2 regions of the Jeotgalibacillus marinus genome follow, and region 1 is predicted to be linked to the other one. Evidence: riboswitches for the same ligand, from Rfam matches in the RefSeq annotation. Region 1 holds a riboswitch; the other holds the start of a gene.
What was found. Region 1 has a riboswitch for thiamine pyrophosphate ahead of tenI (thiazole tautomerase TenI). Riboswitches for the same ligand answer to the same signal wherever they lie in the genome.
Positions count from the first base shown of each region.

Region 2: it holds a riboswitch for thiamine pyrophosphate, as region 1 does, so the genes downstream of both, thiW (energy coupling factor transporter S component ThiW) here and tenI (thiazole tautomerase TenI) in region 1, are expected to answer to the same signal.

Region 1 covers NZ_JBFMIA010000017.1:11,165-16,954, reverse strand. The annotation lists gene AB1471_RS13835 (LCP family glycopolymer transferase) at 1-533, opposite strand, end outside; partial or broken gene AB1471_RS13830 (Crp/Fnr family transcriptional regulator) at 982-1,360, shown strand; TPP riboswitch at 1,605-1,741, shown strand; gene tenA (thiaminase II) at 1,867-2,553, shown strand; TPP riboswitch at 3,002-3,104, shown strand; gene tenI (thiazole tautomerase TenI) at 3,202-3,807, shown strand; gene thiO (glycine oxidase ThiO) at 3,851-4,975, shown strand; gene thiS (sulfur carrier protein ThiS) at 4,992-5,195, shown strand; gene AB1471_RS13805 (thiazole synthase) at 5,198-5,790, shown strand, end outside.
Region 2 covers NZ_JBFMIA010000002.1:333,089-338,878, reverse strand. The annotation lists gene AB1471_RS04650 (S9 family peptidase) at 1-175, shown strand, start outside; gene AB1471_RS04645 (AAA family ATPase) at 380-1,138, shown strand; TPP riboswitch at 2,017-2,133, shown strand; gene thiW (energy coupling factor transporter S component ThiW) at 2,218-2,712, shown strand; TPP riboswitch at 2,716-2,807, shown strand; gene tenA (thiaminase II) at 2,881-3,576, shown strand; gene thiM (hydroxyethylthiazole kinase) at 3,879-4,655, shown strand; gene thiE (thiamine phosphate synthase) at 4,652-5,275, shown strand; gene AB1471_RS04620 (hypothetical protein) at 5,395-5,790, opposite strand, start outside.

The DNA of each region.
Region 1 (5,790 bases):
TAAAGGCCTTGTGTATCGAACCATTCAAAGTCATTATCAACGTCAACTCCATCAACAGCATCGACAAAATCTGCAAAACCTTCCATTTGTAAATTGATATAAAAATCGATGTCTATATCTAAGAACTGCTCAACTGTATCAATGGCCATTTGAGTACCACCAAAAGAATAGGCGGCATTAATTTTATCAACACTATCATTCCCGACAATCTCGGTTCTGGTGTCTCTAGGAATAGAAAACATGTTTACAGATTCATCTTCAGGGTTGACAGTCGCAAGGATGATCGAATCAGTTCGTCCTCTCGCATCATCATCGGTTTTATGAATACCCATAAGCAGAATCGTAATTGGTTCCTTATTCTCTAACTTTTTATTTGTTGTTGTGATAGCCTCTTGGTCTTTGTCTGGTAGAGGCACATATATTTCATCCGTAGTCCCTTTAACTGCGTTATAAATAGAGAGTGCGTTTATACCGATAATTACAATGGCTACTCCTAAGAAAATACCTAGAGTCCAATATAGTTTCTTTTTCATTTGTTTTATTTCCTCATTTCGATGTTTTTTTGTAGAATAAAAAATTATGTGTGCGAATCTGAACGTTTAACACAATCCCTACTGTCTTCCTCCGTAGTTTATATGGAAGAACAAGGCCAGTTACGGGAATTACTCCAATAGCTATCCCTTTATCTTGAATTTAGGATGATAAAAATAGATATTAACAACAAAGAGGTACCTAAGAGCAGCATTCTTCTCTTATAACCTAAACATAAATTTTATATGAGCTTTTGGGATTTGTCCATTTTGAAATTGACTTCCTTCCATTATGTGTTATTTTACTAGGACCTTTTTCCATATAGCTTGACTGCTATTCATATGAGTTTAACTATTCGTAAATTCTATCAACCTAAGTAGATCTTACAAGTATACGCATATTATATAACTGGCATGTTACGACCATGTTACAAATACAAATGAATAAAATGGAGCGTTTGCAAAAGCGAGTGGAGATAACCTGGCCGTTCAAGGGATGGTACGCATTATTTCTTCAAAACTTCGCCCTACCAAATGTAGAATTATTTAATGTGTTAGTTCCATGGGATGAATTTTTAGTTGGTCTTGGGTTAATTCTAGGTTGTCTGACGGCTCCGGCTTTAATTGCAGGAACATTTATGAATCTTAATTTTTTGTTAGCTGGAACAGTTAGTACAAATTCTAATTTAATGACAGTAGCAATGATTCTATTATTAGTTGGTTCAGCAAGTTACTATTGGGGGGCAGATCGTTATGTTATGCTGTTCATTAAAAAACGCCTGAACAAAAATGACATTCAAATTAATAGAAAAATAGTAATGGAATCGTAATCCATTGCTCGCACCCTTCAAACAAGGCTATCGTGACGTAGATTGCCGTGAAAGAGAGACTCAGTTTAACGTATTCATAGAGTTCTTGTTGCTTTCGTGTTTGACAAGTATTTAAAGGTACGAGTAATTGTGATAAAATCAGTTTGAGTCATCGTTCGGACCAATTGGTTTTGTCGACATTACTTATAAGTGGTCACTGGATGGCTTTTCTATGTAGCATTTTATTTTGCAATTGAATAGTAATATCTTCCACTAGGGGGACCTTCCAACAGGTAAATGGAAATCGTTTGCTTGTTAAAAGGTTGAGATTAAAGTAAAGCTTTAAGACCCTTAGAACCTGATCTGGTTTACACCAGCGTAGGGAAGTGGCGTTGCGGATCAGTATGATGTTAATTATTTTTCCAATACAACCACTTTCTAACGTTTGTAAAGAAAGTGGTTTTTTATTTGCCATAGATCAGGGGAAGTAAGGGGAGTTAAACAATATTATTGGGGAGGCTACTAAAATGACATTTTCAAAGCTTTTAAGAGAGGAATCAGATCACATTTGGGAAGCGAGCTTCGGGCATCCTTTCGTTACAGGAATTGGTGATGGGACATTGCCTTTAGAGAGCTTCCGTTATTATGTCATGCAAGACGCTTACTATTTGTCTCATTTTGCAAAAGTTCAAGCTTTAGGTGCGGCAAGGGCGAACGATTTGGAGACAACAAATAGCTTGGCAGCTCATGCTCAAGGAACGTATGAAGCGGAATTAGCTTTACATAAGAACTTTTCAAGTCGTCTTGGAATTACTGAAGAAGAACAAGCGAACTTCAAGCCGTCGCCTACTGCCTATGCATACACATCACATATGTATCGTGCCGCGTATCAAGGGCATTTAGGCGATATTATCGCAGCCATATTACCTTGCTACTGGCTTTACTATGAAATTGGGGAGAAACTTCAGTCGTGTTCCCCTGAAGAACCGATTTACCAAGAGTGGATCGCTGCATATGGTGGGGAATGGTTCAGAACGCTAGTCGAGGAACAAATCAATAGAATAGACAAGATTGCTGAAACGCTTACATCAGAGGACCTTGAACGTATGAAAGAACATTTTATGATTAGTAGTCAATACGAATATTCGTTTTGGGAAATGGCTTACAAATTAGAGGAATGGCCAGTCCAAGAAGATGCATTAAGTCACAAATAGAAAAAGCGTTTGGTGAGGTTAGGATACCAGATAAATAAAATGGGAAACGGCATCCGGTGGCAGATGCCGTTTTTTTGTCCACTAACCTTGAAGTTTATGATTAGCCATTGAGGTGTCCTGATTATTTTAGTTGAGAATGATAACCATAAGCTGGTGATAGAAGTCAGGATTAAGAAAACGTGCTGTCGTGACGTATACCGTTATGTTCTTCTACTAATTTCTCTCGAAGGATGCGCCTACTGAAGACGGTAAAATAAATTGGTATAGTATTGTAATCACCAATCCATTGAATCTAAACTATCTTGTCATCGCTGACGCGGTTCTGGTGCAAGAATTATTTGATAGTGACATACAATCTACATCAACTGTTAGTGAGGAAAAGTAATCTTTTAGTATTTTCTTTTAGCAATGATAGCGGTATGTTATTCTAGTCTTATACAAAAGAATAAAAAAACACTAGGGGAGTCTTTTAAAGACCGAGATGGAGATAATCCAGACCCTTTGAACCTGATCTAGTTAGAGCTGGCGTAGGGAAGTGGAAAATGTAAGTTATAGTTTTTACATATAACCAAAAACCACTCCAATGCTGGGGTGGTTTTTTTATTGATCTGAAAAAAGATCTACGCTTTCCATTAGAGGAGATCGTCTATGAGAAAAGAAAAGCTACATGTCATATCAACAGGAAGGCAGAAGCCAGAACAATTAGCAGAAATTGTTGGTTCGATCCATCCATATATTGATGCCATTCATATTCGTGAAAAGTCAAAAACAGCTAAAGAGATATTCGAGATGGCGAAGTTATTAACGGACAAGAGGGTTCCGTTATCTAAAATAATCATCAACGATCGAATAGATGTGGCTTATGCATTAAAGGTAGAAGGAGTGCAACTAGCCTACCATTCCTTACCTGTTGCCATTGTAAAAAAACAGTTTGCGAGCTTAAGGGTTGGTTGTTCGGTTCATTCAATCGAAGAAGCTCAAATGGCACAAGAACATGGTGCAGATTATGTTATTTTTGGACATGTTTTTCCCACGCAATCGAAACCAGGAGCAGTCTCAAGGGGTTTAGAACAGTTAGCAATCGTTGCTAATGCTGTGTCTATTCCAGTCGTTGCAATAGGTGGAATAAAACCTACAAATGTTAGGGGGGTCATCGAAGCGGGGGCAAAGGGTGTTGCTGTGTTGTCAGGGGTACTAGAAGCAGAGGATCCGTTAGCAACAGTAAAGGAATATAATCGAAAGTTGTTAATCTAACAATGGCATGTGTTAGACAGTTTTATAGGAAAAGGTGATTTTGATGAGCGATAGGTATGGTGCGATCGTAGTAGGTGGGGGTGTTAATGGAGGCGCCATTGCCTATAACCTTGCAAAAAGAGGGGCAAAGGTTCTTTTGTTGGAAAAGGGTCGACTGGCTAGTCAATCTTCTGGAGCTGCTGCGGGAATGCTAGCGGCTCAAGCGGAATTGGATGGAGAGGGAACCATCTTTCAATTAGCAAGAAAAAGTAGAGCGATGTTTACAAAACTAGCAGATGAAATAAAAGACACGAGTGGAATAAATATTGAGCTCAAAAATAAAGGCATGCTAAAGGTTGCCTTAAATGAACAGGAACAGCAGGAATATAAGCGAGTCATTTCGATTCAACAACAACATGGGGAACAAGCCGATTGGCTGACAGGAGAAGAGGTAAGAAGGAAAGAGCCAGTATTGTCTGATGCTGTTACTGGTGCCATGCATATTGAACAAGATGGGCAAGTAGAAGCCCCTCAGTTAGCTTTAGGTTTCTTAAAATCTGCAGCGGCACGTGGGGTAGTTATCAAAGAGTTTGTGGAAGTGCATAACATTCAGATTTCAGATGGGAAAGTTATGGGTGTTGTGACGAATGAAGGTCATTTTATGAGTGAAAAGGTCGTTGTAGCAGGTGGTGCTTGGAGTAATAAGTTACTCTCAGAAACAGGATTACAGCTAGCTACCTATCCGGTAAAAGGGGAATGTTTTTCTGTGGTCACACAGTGCCCGATGCTATCGAGTACGATCTTTTCACATGGTTGTTATCTTGTGCCTAAGCAAGGTGGAAGAATCATCGTTGGTGCAACTGTTAAACCGAGAACATTTAACCAAACAGTGACGATAGAGGGGATCTCCTTGCTGATGGAAAAGGCAAAAAAACTGATGCCGTCTATTGTGGAGGCAGAATGGGAGCAGGCGTGGGCTGGTACTCGACCGCAAACAGCTGATGGGTTACCGTATTTAGGAGAACACCCTGAATATAAAGGATTATTTTTCGCAACAGGACATTATAGAAATGGGATCTTACTTGCTCCAATAACCGGTGAGGTGATCGCCGACTTGGTTGAAGGAAAAACGCCATCAGTCAATTTGGCACCTTTTCGATTAGATCGTTTAGTAACGGAATTAGCCTAAGTGAGGGGTGGAGAAAATGGAATTAGTGATTAACGGGGACAAGTTAGAAGTCCCGAATACAGTGGAAACCGTATCTAATCTACTGCAACACTTTGAGTTAGAACAAAAGGTAGTGATCGTTGAATGGAATGAAACGATATTGGAAAAAGGATCACACCAAGAAACGAGACTTTGTGACGGGGATAAAGTTGAATTAGTACATTTTGTAGGAGGCGGATGAAGATGTTAAAGATTGGATCATATGAATTTAAGTCAAGATTATTGCTAGGTACGGGAAAATATCCTAATTTTGATGTTCAAAAAGAAGCGGTAGAAGTATCTGAAGCAGAGATTTTAACGTTCTCTGTGCGAAGAATGAATATATTTGAACCAAGTCAACCGAACTTTTTAGAAAAGTTAGATGTAAAAAAGTACATATTACTTCCGAATACAGCAGGTGCAAAGACAGCAGAAGAAGCGGTTCGAATTGCTAAATTAGCGAAAGCTTCTGGTCTTTGTGACATGGTTAAAGTTGAAGTCATCGGCTGCCAAAAAACGTTATTGCCCGATCCAGTAGAAACATTAAAGGCATCGGAAGAACTGTTAAAAGAAGGATTTACCGTTTTACCTTATACTTCAGACGATGTGCTACTAGCGAAACGACTAGAAGACCTAGGCTGTCATGCGATTATGCCTGGTGCATCACCAATTGGTTCGGGTCAAGGGATTGTTAATCCATTAAACCTTAGCTTTATTATTGAACAGGCAAATGTACCTGTTATCGTGGACGCTGGAGTTGGAACGCCTTCTGATGCTGCCATTGCAATGGAATTAGG
Region 2 (5,790 bases), on a different contig from region 1:
GAAGGATCCACGAGTTGTTCAGGCAGAATCCGATCAAATCGTTCAAGCGTTAAAGGACAAAGGGCGAGAGGTCGATTACCTTGTGCTTGAAGACGAAGGACATGGGTTCTCCAAAAAAGAGAATGAGATCAACGTTTATCGTAAAGTGTTAGCATTTTTTGATCAGTATATTTAAGTAAATGAAATCAGTTTTCTCAAACTTTGAGGAGGCTGATTTTTTTCAATAAATAAGCTGATGTTAACGCAAATAAGTATTTTTCCTATATATTAAACCTATTCGTTTATACCTAATGAATAGGTTTAGTTCTCTTGAAGATAGTTAATTCGGTGGAAAAGATTTAATATAAAAATATAAAGGAAAGTAAGAGGAGGTGCGAAGATGGCAAAATTGCGTTCAGAAAACCAATATATTAAATCAGTTAGACTAAAAAGAGACCAAATTAAATCTTTCAATCATTTCCCACTCAATCTCCCTGCCATCCAATCGTTGGATAATCTATTGTTCCATCCAAATATCACCTACATCATTGGTGAGAATGGGATGGGGAAATCAACGTTGCTTGAGGCGATTGCTGTTGCATTAGGGTTTAATGCCGAGGGTGGATCAAAGAATTTCAATTTTTCAAGCTATGACTCCCATTCTTCTTTGGATGAGTACCTACGAGTTGCAAGAGGTGTACAAAGGCCAAAAGATTGTTTCTTTTTTCGAGCGGAAACATACTATAACCTTGCTACAAACATAGAAGAAATGGATCAAGACTCTGTGGGAGGAGCGAAAATCATTGATGGATTCGGTGGAATTTCGCTTCATAAACAGTCACACGGTGAATCATTTTTTGCAGCATTTCTTCATCGTTTTCGCGGACATGGATTATACATATTGGATGAACCGGAAGCAGCACTATCTCCCCTAAGGCAAGTATCGATGCTTGGCCGTATCAATGAATTGGTTCAAGAAGGATCACAGTTTATTATTGCAACACATTCCCCGGTTCTTATGGCTCATCCAGATTCTACAATTATTCAATTATCCAACGAGGGCATGAATGAACTAATGCTTGAGGAAACAGACCATTATACGGTCATGAAACAATTCTTTGACGACAAAGACCGATTGCTTCATCACTTATTTAAATAAATTACCATGGGGTTCAGGGGGATATCATTTTGCTATTACAGTTGATAGTAATCGAACTGAATGCCACGTTTGCTCCGCTCAATATCTCAACAAGATCAATTGACGGTTTTGTCGAATGATATTTTTTATCTAATACAGTAAAAACCCTAAAGAATGGACTAGATTCTTTAGGGTTATCCACTACTCATATGGATTTTGGACTTTCCGTGCTTTCTGCAATGGGTTGCATTACATAATGTACTTTGAATAGATTAGAAAACAGTTTACGCTACTAATCTAATTTATCATAAGTAAGCGCTAATGTGTATAGATAAAAAACCCTATAATGGAAGCGTTATCTATAGGAGTAATCACCTAGCAATAAAAGAAATGTGAGAATATAAATGACACTACCGTATTGATTTTACCTGTTATTTGTTCTTTAATTCCTTATACAATGAGCCTTTGACTCACCTGTTTTCTCCGTGATCTCCTTGATACTGTATTTCTTTGTATCGTATAGATCGTCTTTGATAAAACCCATTTTAATAGAATTGAATCACCTTGAATCTTTAATACTTACAAACATACCTTCCCACTCCTACTTATTATTTTGGGATACTGAACATGTTCCACAAGCTAAGATATCATACACCCCTGAAAGAAAAAACTTAAAAGCCAGTTTTTTCTTTCGGGGCTACAGTAATGCTTAGTTAGATAGTGATAAGGCGATTAGTTCTTATTCTAGATCGATTGCTGGAAACTAAACTAAAACTTTAGCGGATAATTCTATCAATTTTGTTGATCCCTAGTTCACTTTACCAAGTGAGTATTACTTTTAATTGTAAGATTCCAATTCATTTGTTATGATGAATCCTGCTAGATCAATTTCATACTTTTTAAACTACTAGGGGTGCCCAAATTGCGTGGGCTGAGAGGAAAGCGCGTCAAAACTTACCGACTCTTATGGACCTGATCTGGTTAATACCAGCGTAGGGAAGTAGTCGGACGTACTGCGTCTATTAACTCTACCCTTACCAAGTCAGGTCCTACAATGGAACTGGCTTTTTTGTATTTATAAAGAAGGGAGGGGGCGGCTGATTAATAGAACACATTTATTGACCACGATGGCACTCTTTGTTGCGGTTGGCGTAGTCGGAGCTCAGTTTATTTGGTTTCCAGCGGGAATAGCAAAAGCGTATCCAGTACAACATGCAGTAAACGTGATTGCAGCGATCATGCTTGGGCCTATTCCAGCTTTAATTATTGCTTTCTTAATTGGATTGGTACGCAATCTACTTGGACTCGGTACACTTCTCGCATTTCCAGGTGGGATGATCGGTGCGTTACTTGCTGGACTGCTTTATAGAAAATTTAGGCGCAAAGCTTGGGCGGTGGCAGGAGAAATCATTGGTACGGGTTTCATCGGCGCGTGGTTTGCAGTGCCTTTTGCAAAAGTTGTAATGGGAACGACATTTGCAGCATGGTTTTTTGTACCACCGTTTCTGGTGAGCAGCGTGACAGGCGCTGTACTTGGATGGTTTGTTCTATCTAGAGTAAAGCAAGATCAATTAGTGGTGAAAGTGAACCAGTAACCGGAAAACTACTAGGGGTGCTTAAAAAAGCTGAGAAGATACCCTTGGAACCTGACCTGGATGATACCAGCGTAGGGAAGTAGTCGTGGACATCAATTTAAACCTACCTCAATCCATCTACTTCTTCCATTGTCCTAGTAGCTTCCTAAAAAAAGAGGAGGCAATAATATGACATTCACATCGGCATTGCGTAAAGAAAATGAGGATGTATTTCAATCCATCTTTGACCACAACTTCGTACAAGGAATTGGTAAAGGTAAGGTCCCAAAAGAAGCACTCATCCATTATGTAAAAGCAGATTTTGAATATTTAAATGCTTTTATGAAAGTCTATGGAATTGCGATTTCAAAATCGACAACACGTGAGGATATTGCTTATTTCACTGAAAAGATCAACTTTGTATTAAATAGTGAGGTTCATCCACACAATAATTTTTGCGAGCAGATCGGCGTATCTTACGAGGAACTGCAAGGTTACCCTCTGCCGCCAACTGCTGACCACTATATTAAGCATATGATGTATCACGCCCAACAAGGGAGTTTGGGAGAAATTCTTGCGGTATTGCTTCCTTGCCCGTGGACGTATCTTGAAATTGGACAGGAACTAGTGAAGACATATAAACCAACTGTCGATCATCCTTTTTATCCATGGATCAGTTTTTACGCAGATGAACGAGTAGAAACAGTTGTACATACTATGCGCAATCGATTAGATCAGCTTGCTGAAGAATCTTCACCACAAGAACAAATGGGAATAAAAAACGCTTTTCGTAAAAGCTGCCAATTAGAATGGTCATTTTGGGAAATGGCATTTACATGTGAAGAATGGGTAGGAAAAAAAGAGGTAGTAACTGCAAGTGAATAGTCTATCGTTTGCACGAACCGTGGGGGTTGATCCTATCGAGGGTGCAGGGGCAAGCAGATTAAAAAAATTTCACTAGATAAAGAGGCAATATCAACTGAGAGAACCGAAAGAAAGAATACGCATGACAAAGGATGTACCTATTAGAAGGGGCGGTTTCTCATATTTAAGTCAAGGTGATTCTTTATCTAACGCAGATGAACGAGCGTTAAAGTTTGTCACTCTTGGTATTTGACATTCTTTTTCTTTAGGGGAAGGTAACGGATCAAATAATCACTAGGTAGCACGAGAGAAGGAAATAAATTATGAACGCTATGCTTATTAATGAAGTACGAAAGAAGAGACCGTTAATTCATCATTTAACTAATCAAGTCGTAATGAATTTTACAGCAAATGGACTGCTATCATTCGGTGGTACACCGATAATGGCAAAAGAAGAGAAGGAAGCTACCGAAATGGCAAGGATGTCGGATGGTGTACTGCTCAATATTGGTACCATCATCGAACAGGAGATTCCTGCCATGATCCAAGCAGGGAAAGCAGCAAATCAAAAAGGAATTCCCGTTGTATTAGATCCCGTAGGAGTGTCTGCAACCTCTTTTCGTAACGAAGTTGTTCGAAGAATTTTGACAGAAGTAAAACCAACAGCGATTAAAGGGAATGCTGGTGAGCTAGCTCATCTTGTTGGTATTGCCTGGGAAATAAAAGGCGTCGATTCAATTGGACGAGGGAATGTAGGAGAAATTGCTCGAAAAGTAGCGAATCGCTATCAAACGATTGCGGTAGTTACGGGTGAGGTTGACGTGATCAGCGATGGAGAGATAACCATTGAAAATAAAACCGGTAGCGCAATGTTGGCGAATGTAACAGGAGCAGGCTGTCTATTAGGCTCAATACTGACCGCCTGCTTTGCTTCGAACGATTCATTAATGGAAAGTGCTCAGACAGCTGTTGAATTTTACGGCTTAGCGGCGGAGTATACTGTAGCATTACCCGAAGTAAAGGGATCGGGAACGTTTAGTCCAAGGTTTATTGACGTATTATCGTATGATGTGGCGATAGTAAAGGGGGATCATCAATGAATCTTGATGTTAAAAACATGCTCAGAAGGTATCTTGTAATGGGAAGTCAAAATTGTGTACATGAGCCTGAAGAAACACTTAAACAAGCAATCGCAGGAGGTATCACAGCTTTCCAATATCGTGAAAAAGGACAAGGTGCTTTGGTTGGTCAAGCCAAAGAAGAGCTTGGCTGGAGACTGAGAAGGATATGCAAAAAACATGATGTTCCTTTCTTTATCAATGATGACATAGAATTAGTGGAATCATTGGAAGTAGACGGTATTCATGTTGGTCAAGACGATCATCATGTAGATGACGTGCGCCGCAAGCATCCCGATAAAATAATTGGGTTATCTGTATCAACGATACGAGAACTTGAGAGAAGTCCGATTCATCAAGTGGACTATCTTGGAGCAGGTCCTGTTTTTCCAACTTTGACTAAAGTAGATGCGAAACGAGCGGTTGGCATTGAATGGATTACAACGATTAAAAAAAACTATCCAACCCTTCCTATTGTCGGCATTGGGGGAATTGATCAACAAAATGCTGCGTCCGTTCTTAAAGCAGGTGCGGAAGGGATTGCTGTCATCTCTGCGATTACACATGCGATCAATATTGAACAAGCTGTCCGTAATCTTTAAAAGATAGATTCTCACTATCATTAAAAAACCTCGTGCATCTAAAAAAGATGCACGAGGTTTTTTAAAAACATAGATGACATAGTTATAATCCGAGTTTGCTCCTTGTTAAATGTCTGTTGTTAAAACTTCTCCAGAAAGTCCTTTAATGCTAGGTGAAGAACATCAGATTTATTGACCCTCTCAGCTTTGCAGAACTCATCTAAACGTTCACCGATCGCTCGATCAATAACGATGGTCTTTCTTGTCTTATTTCCTTGTGGTAACTGTTTAATGCGTTCATAAAGAGTTTGCTCATTAGCTTGTAACGTTGGGGCAACCTCTTGCCAAGATTTAAGCATTTCCTTAATCACCTTCACTTCAGCTTGTGTGAACTGCTCATGAACATCTGTTGAATTCGGTGTGAATTTCACATTATCTTCAGTGAACTCCTTATTACTTGATGTGACATGTCTATGAACTTTGGGTGAACTCTGCTTCTTTGGTGATGAACTCCGTTTCACATAATCAAAAATGCT